2 linked regions of the Blastopirellula sediminis genome follow. Each later gene encodes a partner of the first gene's protein in a complex. Links are inferred from orthologs where the notes say so. Each region holds a gene or a part of one and is shown on either strand. Other genes may lie near its edges. The genes, in order: rny and pnp.

Region 1 (3,219 bases):
TTCCTGGACAAATTCGGCGTCCTCGGCGGACTCGACGCGTAAGTTGTGGTCGATATGGGCGACAATCAGCCGCCCTTTTCCCTGTTTTCGGATCGCCATAAGGGCGCGAAGCAGCGCAACGCTATCGGCGCCGCCGCTAACGGCGACCAAAACGGTACAGTCGGCCCAGTCTGCCGGCGACCAACTATCGCAGAGAGCGGATTCAAACGGGCGCATTACCTACGGTTTTCCGACAGTGGGGGAAGAAAGGGGGGAAGGCAAATCTTCCCAGGGCGTCATTAGTCTGTTAACATACCTTAAACGGTTTCGCAGCGTTAAGTTGCGACGCGCCGTTTACGATGACAATTACCCATCGCACCCAGCGACTTTTTCGGCTTGCCCCGCATGTCGATAGTCCGCCCCGCGACAGGCGGAAATTGCCTTCGAGCACTTGGATCCTGGTTCCGGAAATCTAGTCCCTGCGAATAGCGAGACGAACCGATGCAACCACTGCTTCTTCTCTTTTTGCGTCTGATGATGCGAGTTTGCCCGAGCAAGTGCTACGTGCTTGGACCGGCTCGCGCGCCGAAAAGAAGCGGTCGTTCGTTCTATCCGCATTCGCGTCCCAAGCTGGTGGTGGCTTTGCCGCTGCTGGGTTGGCTAGAACTTGACGCCGAAACATTGCCGACCGAATTTCTAGCTCGATGCGGCTCGTGCCATATCGAGCGAGGCAGCCCGCCACGGTCGGCATCTGGTCGCCATCCCGATCGCCAGCGAGCCGACCGCTAACTTAGCGGAAGCTTCGTCGCTCGATTCTCAATTTCCCTCTGCAAGCGCGTGGTGGACGACGCCGTAGCGGCGCATTATGCGCCTAAGCGAGCGCCGGAGTCGCTCCCATTTCCATTGAGGGAGATATCGTACGTGCCTGACGCATTAACCTACGCGATCTTCGCCGTCGTCGGCTTTGCGATCGCGATTGTGCTCGTCAAGATTATTGACCGGTTGCGGAAAAAGGATGCCGAAACCGAAGCGCAGCAAATCCTGGAACGTGCCAAACAAGACGCCGACAACCTGCTCAAAGAAGCCAAAATCGAAGCCAAGGAAGAGGCGATCGATTTCAAGACCAAGGCCGAAGCCGAACTGAACCGCAGCCGCGATGAAATCCGCGACCGCGAAAAATCGCTCGACCGCCGCGAAGAGTCGCTCGAACAGCAAGCGACCCACTTGCGCAAGCAAGAGCACATGGTCGAATCCAAAGAACGCCGCCTGACCGAGAAAATCGAAGACGCCAGCCGCAAGTCGGACGAGCTGAAGGCGATTACCCGCGAACAGCAGGAACGCCTGCACAAGATGAGCGGCCTCAATCGCGACGAAGCGAAAGCTGAACTCCTGCGTTTGCTCGACCAGGAACTGCAAGGGGAAACCGGCGCCCTGATCTTGAAGCATCAGCGCCGCGTGGAAGAAACCTGCAAGCAACAAGCGCAGGACATGCTGCTGACCGCGATTCAGCGATTCGCCGCCGCTCACACGGCTGAGTCGACCACCAGCGCGATCGACATTCCGACCGACGACATCAAGGGACGCATCATCGGCCGCGAAGGTCGCAACATTCGCTCCTTTGAAAAAGAGACCGGCGTCGACGTCATCATCGACGACACGCCCGGCGTGGTGATCGTGAGCGGTTTCGATCCGGTTCGCCGCGAAATCGCCCGGATCTCGCTCAACAAGCTGATCGCCGACGGCCGCATCCATCCGACGCGGATCGAGGAAGTGGTCAAAGAGACGCAAGCCGAAATCGAAAACGTCATCAACAAAAAGGGAGAGGAAGCGGCGAGCGAAGCGGACGTGCTCGGTCTCCATCCCCGGTTGATTCACATGCTCGGCCGGCTTCACTTCCGGACCAGCTATAGCCAGAACGTGCTGCGGCATTCGATCGAAGTCGGCTTCATCGCCGGTATGCTGGCCGAAATGATCGGGCTCGACGCGCGGATCGCTCGTCGCGCCGGGTTGTTGCACGACATCGGCAAAGCGGCCGACCATGAACTGGAAGGGGGACACCCGAAGATCGGCGCCGACCTGCTCAAACGGCATGGCGAGTCGCCGGAAGTGGTTCACGCCGCGTTCGGACATCACGACGAAATCATCACTGAATATCCCTACACCATGTTGGTCGCGACGGCCGATGCGGCCAGTGCGTCTCGTCCGGGAGCTCGTCGCGAAACGCTCGAACGCTACATCAAGCGGATGGAAGAGCTGGAAGCGATCGCTCGCGGCTTCAACGGCGTCGAACAGGCGTTCGCGATTCAAGCGGGTCGCGAACTACGCGTGATCGCCAGCAGCCGTGACACCGATGACGAGAAAGCGGCGAAGATCTCCCGCGACATCGCCAAGGCTTTCGAGGCCCAGCTGACCTATCCCGGCGAAATCAAAGTGACCGTGGTGCGCGAATCTCGTTTTACCGAGTTCGCACGCTAAAGCAGCGAAGGAGAAGCAGTGCGGATTTTGCACATTGGCGACATCGTCGGCAAACCAGGACGCGACATCGTGCGGATGGCGCTTCATGGACTGCGGCGGCGCGAAGGGCTGAGCCTGATTGTCGCCAATGCCGAAAACGCCTGCGGCGGCTCGGGCTTGAACCCAGCCGCCTATCGCGAGTTGATCGATTGCGGCGTCGACTGCATCACGATGGGAGATCACATCTACCGTCGCAAAGAGCTGTTCCAGACGCTGCAGTCGCAAAACAACATCGTCAAACCGGCCAACTACCCCAAGTCGGCGCCTGGCAAAGAGTTCGCCATCGTCGAAGCGTCCGGAGGGATTCGAGTCGCCGTCATCAGCATCATGGGGCGCGTCTTTATGCGTCCGGTCGATTGCCCCTGGGAAGCGATCGATCGCGTGCTGGCGACAATCCCCGCTAGCATCAAAATTCGCTGCGTCGACTTCCATGCCGAAGCGACCAGCGACAAGCAAGTGATGGGGCGCTATCTCGACGGGCGAGTCTCCTACGTGCTGGGAACCCATACCCATGTGCCGACCGCCGATGAGCAGATCTTCAAAGGGGGAACCGCGTTCCAGTGCGACATCGGGATGACGGGACCGCACGAAAGCATCATTGGCCGGAACATTGAACGGGTCACCGAAACGACCGTAACCTTCCGTCCTACCCAGTTTGACGTCGCTCGGGATGACGTTCGCCTGAGCGGCAGCATCGTCGATGTCGATCCAGAAACAGGCCGGGCC
Region 2 (3,244 bases), 640 kb from region 1 along the record:
TACGGAAATAGTCGCAACCGATGTCGATCACGAAAGAAAAGAAACAAGAGGTCATTCAAGGGTTCCAGCGTTCGGGCGAAGATACCGGATCGCCTGAAGTGCAGATCGCGGTGTTGACGACGCGGATCAACAACCTGACCGAGCACATGCGGACCCACAAGCACGACTACGCGACGCGCCGCGGGCTGCTGATGATGGTTAGCCGCCGTCGTCGTCTGCTCGACTACGTGAAGCGTCACGACCCGGAAAAGTACTTGGAACTGCTCGCGCAGCTCAACATCCGCAAGTAGTCGCAGCTTGCTCGACGAGACGGCTGGTCTCGTCAACGTTTTTTCATTTCGCCAGGGCGCAGCAGCGGTCTGTACGCCCGGCGAAAACGCGCGTGTCGGCTGTTCGACTGCGCGCAGAGGCGGTTGAAGACGTAGATAGATAAAAGCATTTTTGGAATATGATTCTCGTCGCCCAAGGTCGTTCTTCTCATATGACCGAGCGGATAGTGCGCCGCGGGGATCGCAATGTATTGTTAGGAAACGGAAAGTGGAAACTACTCGCGTTGAAAAGCAAATTGGCAAACTGACCCTCTCCTTCGAGACTGGGTATCTAGCGAAACAAGCGGCGGGCGCCTGCCTCACGCAATACGGCGATACGATTGTTTTGACGGCCGCAGTGTCCGGCCCCTCTCGCCCCGGCACCGATTTCTTCCCCCTGACTTGCGACTATCGCGAGCGTTCGGCGGCGGCCGGTAAATTTCCTGGCGGCTTCATCAAGCGTGAAGGTCGTCCGACCACCAAAGAAATTCTGACTTCGCGTTTGATCGATCGTCCGATCCGCCCGATGTTCCCGAAGGGATTCCGCGACGAAGTCCAAGTGATGGCCAACGTTCTCTCCAGCGATCGTCAGAATGACGGCGACGTGCTGGCGATGAACGGCGCCTCGGCGGCTCTCGGCATTTCGGGTCTGCCGTTCCAAGGCCCGCTGGCCGCGGTTCGTCTGGCTTACATCAACGGCGAATTCGTCGTCTTCCCGACCCACGAAGAGTTGGAAGAAAGCGAACTCGACCTGATCATCTCCGGCAACAAAGAGTCGGTCCTGATGATCGAAGGCTTCTCGCGCGAAATGCCGGAAGACCTGATGCTGCAAGCGATCGAAACTTGCCACGGCTACATCCGTGAGATCTGCGACCTGCAGCTTGAATTCATCGAAAAGGCGGGCGTTAAGCCGTGCACTTGGGTTGAGCCCGCGCCGAACGCCGCTTACCAACCGCTGGTTGATCGCTATTACAACGACTTCAAATCCGCCAAGCAGACCTCCGGCAAGCAAGCCCGCGCCGAAGCGGTCAGCGCCTTGAAGGAACGGGTCAAAGGCGAAATGATTCCGGATCCGACCGCCGAAGGCGCGATCGGCGAAGACGCTTTCAAAGAAGCCTGGCACGATCTGGAAGAACGGATCGTTCGCGATCTGATTCTGTCGGGGACTCGCCCGGACGGTCGTGACGGCAAGACCCTGCGTCACATCGAATGCAAGGTCGACGTGCTGCCGCGCGTTCACGGCTCGGCGGTCTTCCAACGTGGCGAAACCCAGTCGCTGGTCACGATCACCCTCGGCACCTCGCGTGACGAACAACGGGTCGACGGCCTGCAGGACGAATACGCCAAGAAGTTCATGCTGGACTACAACTTCCCGTCGTTCTCGGTCGGCGAATGCCGCCCGATCCGTGGTCCGGGCCGACGAGAAATCGGTCACGGCGCCTTGGCCGAACGTAGCGTGAAGCCGGTTCTGCCGGGTCCGGAAGAATTCCCGTACACGATCCGCGTGATCTCGGACATTCTGGAATCGAACGGTTCCAGCTCGATGGCCAGCGTTTGCGCTGCGACCCTCGGTTTGATGGCGGCCGGCGTGCCGATCAGCAACCCGGTTGCCGGGATCTCGGTCGGTCTGGTGAAAGAAGGAAACGACTTCATCCTGCTGACCGACATCATCGGCGACGAAGATCACTACGGCGACATGGACTTCAAGATCGCCGGTACGCAGAACGGCATCACCGGCATCCAGCTCGACCTGAAGATCAAGGGCATCAGCGCCGAGATCATCAAGGCGACCCTGGAGCAGTCGCGTGACGCTCGTATCGAAATCCTCCGCACGATGCTCACCACGATCTCGGCTCCGAAAGATGAGCCGTCGGTCTGGGCGCCTCGCTTGCTGTCGACCAAGATCAACCCCGAGAAGATCGGCCTGTTGATCGGTCCGGGCGGCAAGACGATCCGCGGCATTCAGGAAGAGACCGGCGCGACGATCGACGTTCAAGAAGACGGCACCGTGTTGGTCGCCAGCTCGACGCTGGAATGGGCCGAAGCGGCTCTGGCTCGCGTCCAGGCGATCACCGGCGAAGTCGAAGTCGGCAAGATCTACGAAGGTCGCGTCACTAGCGTGAAGGACTTCGGCGCGTTCGTCGAAATCCTGCCGGGTCGTGACGGTCTGTGCCACATCAGCGAACTGTCGAACGAATACGTCGGCAACGTCAATGACGTCGTCAAAGTCGGCGACATGCTGAAGGTCAAGGTTCTGCTCGTCGACGAGCACGATCGCGTCAAACTGAGCCACAAGGCGATCAACGCCCCGGCTGGCGAAGGGAATGGCGAACCGCAACCGGCTGGCGCCGGCGGCGAAGGTGGCGGCGGCGGTCGTGGCGACCGAGGTGATCGCGGCGGACGCGGCGGTCGCGGCGGACGTGGCGGCGATCGCGGCGGACGTGGTCGTCGTGACGACTAGTCGAACCCTCGACAACTGACAGCGCCGGCGGAGGCTTACCGCTTCCGCCCTGAAATCATTCGCCCGGCTTCGCGTTTTGCGTCGCCGGGCGTTTTCGTCATTAGTAGAAGCTTTTCGCTCGCTTAATTTTGCGGAGTTCGGATCGTTGGACGGCCAGTCGTCTTCTGCGGACAACCAGACGATCAACCAGAGGCTGCTCGAGCAGTACAACGAGATCGCGCAGTTAGCGGGCTCGCTGGCGCACGAGATCAAGAATCCTCTCTCGGTCATTCGGATGAACATGGATCTGCTCGCCGAAGAGCTTGATCCGCCGCAAACCTCCGCCGAGCGCCGCGCACTGCAAAAGACGAAGATCGTCCAAGAGCAGTGCATGCGGCTGCAGAATCTGCTCGACGACTTTTTGCGTTTCGCGCGGCTGCGGCAACTCAACCTGTTGCCGGGAAATTTGAACGAGCAGGTCGAACGCGTGCTCGAC

What was found.
Region 2: rny (region 1) and pnp share a complex: the UniProt entries of both Bacillus subtilis proteins name them as parts of the possible RNA degradosome complex. The link is inferred for Blastopirellula sediminis from one-to-one orthologs.

The regions. Positions count from the first base shown.
Region 1 is NZ_JAJKFT010000010.1:3,586,724-3,589,942, reverse strand. Bases 280-3,177 are described here. They hold rny (ribonuclease Y), read left to right. Parts: upstream 280-900; coding sequence 901-2,454; downstream 2,455-3,177. Other genes in these bases: LOC68_RS26195 (TIGR00282 family metallophosphoesterase), read left to right, coding at 2,473-3,177. Also shown: tRNA lysidine(34) synthetase TilS, read right to left, coding at 1-216; more of TIGR00282 family metallophosphoesterase, read left to right, coding at 3,178-3,219. UniProt on the Bacillus subtilis protein: Endoribonuclease that initiates mRNA decay. Initiates the decay of all SAM-dependent riboswitches, such as yitJ riboswitch. Involved in processing of the gapA operon mRNA, it cleaves between cggR and gapA.
Region 2 is NZ_JAJKFT010000010.1:2,948,743-2,951,986, forward strand. What follows is about bases 231-3,153. They hold pnp (polyribonucleotide nucleotidyltransferase), read left to right. Parts: upstream 231-537; coding sequence 538-2,769; downstream 2,770-3,153. Other genes in these bases: rpsO (30S ribosomal protein S15), read left to right, coding at 231-290; LOC68_RS23685 (two-component system sensor histidine kinase NtrB), read left to right, coding at 2,915-3,153. Also shown: more of rpsO, read left to right, coding at 21-230; more of two-component system sensor histidine kinase NtrB, read left to right, coding at 3,154-3,244. UniProt on the Bacillus subtilis protein: Involved in mRNA degradation. Catalyzes the phosphorolysis of single-stranded polyribonucleotides processively in the 3'- to 5'-direction. Necessary for competence development in Bacillus subtilis.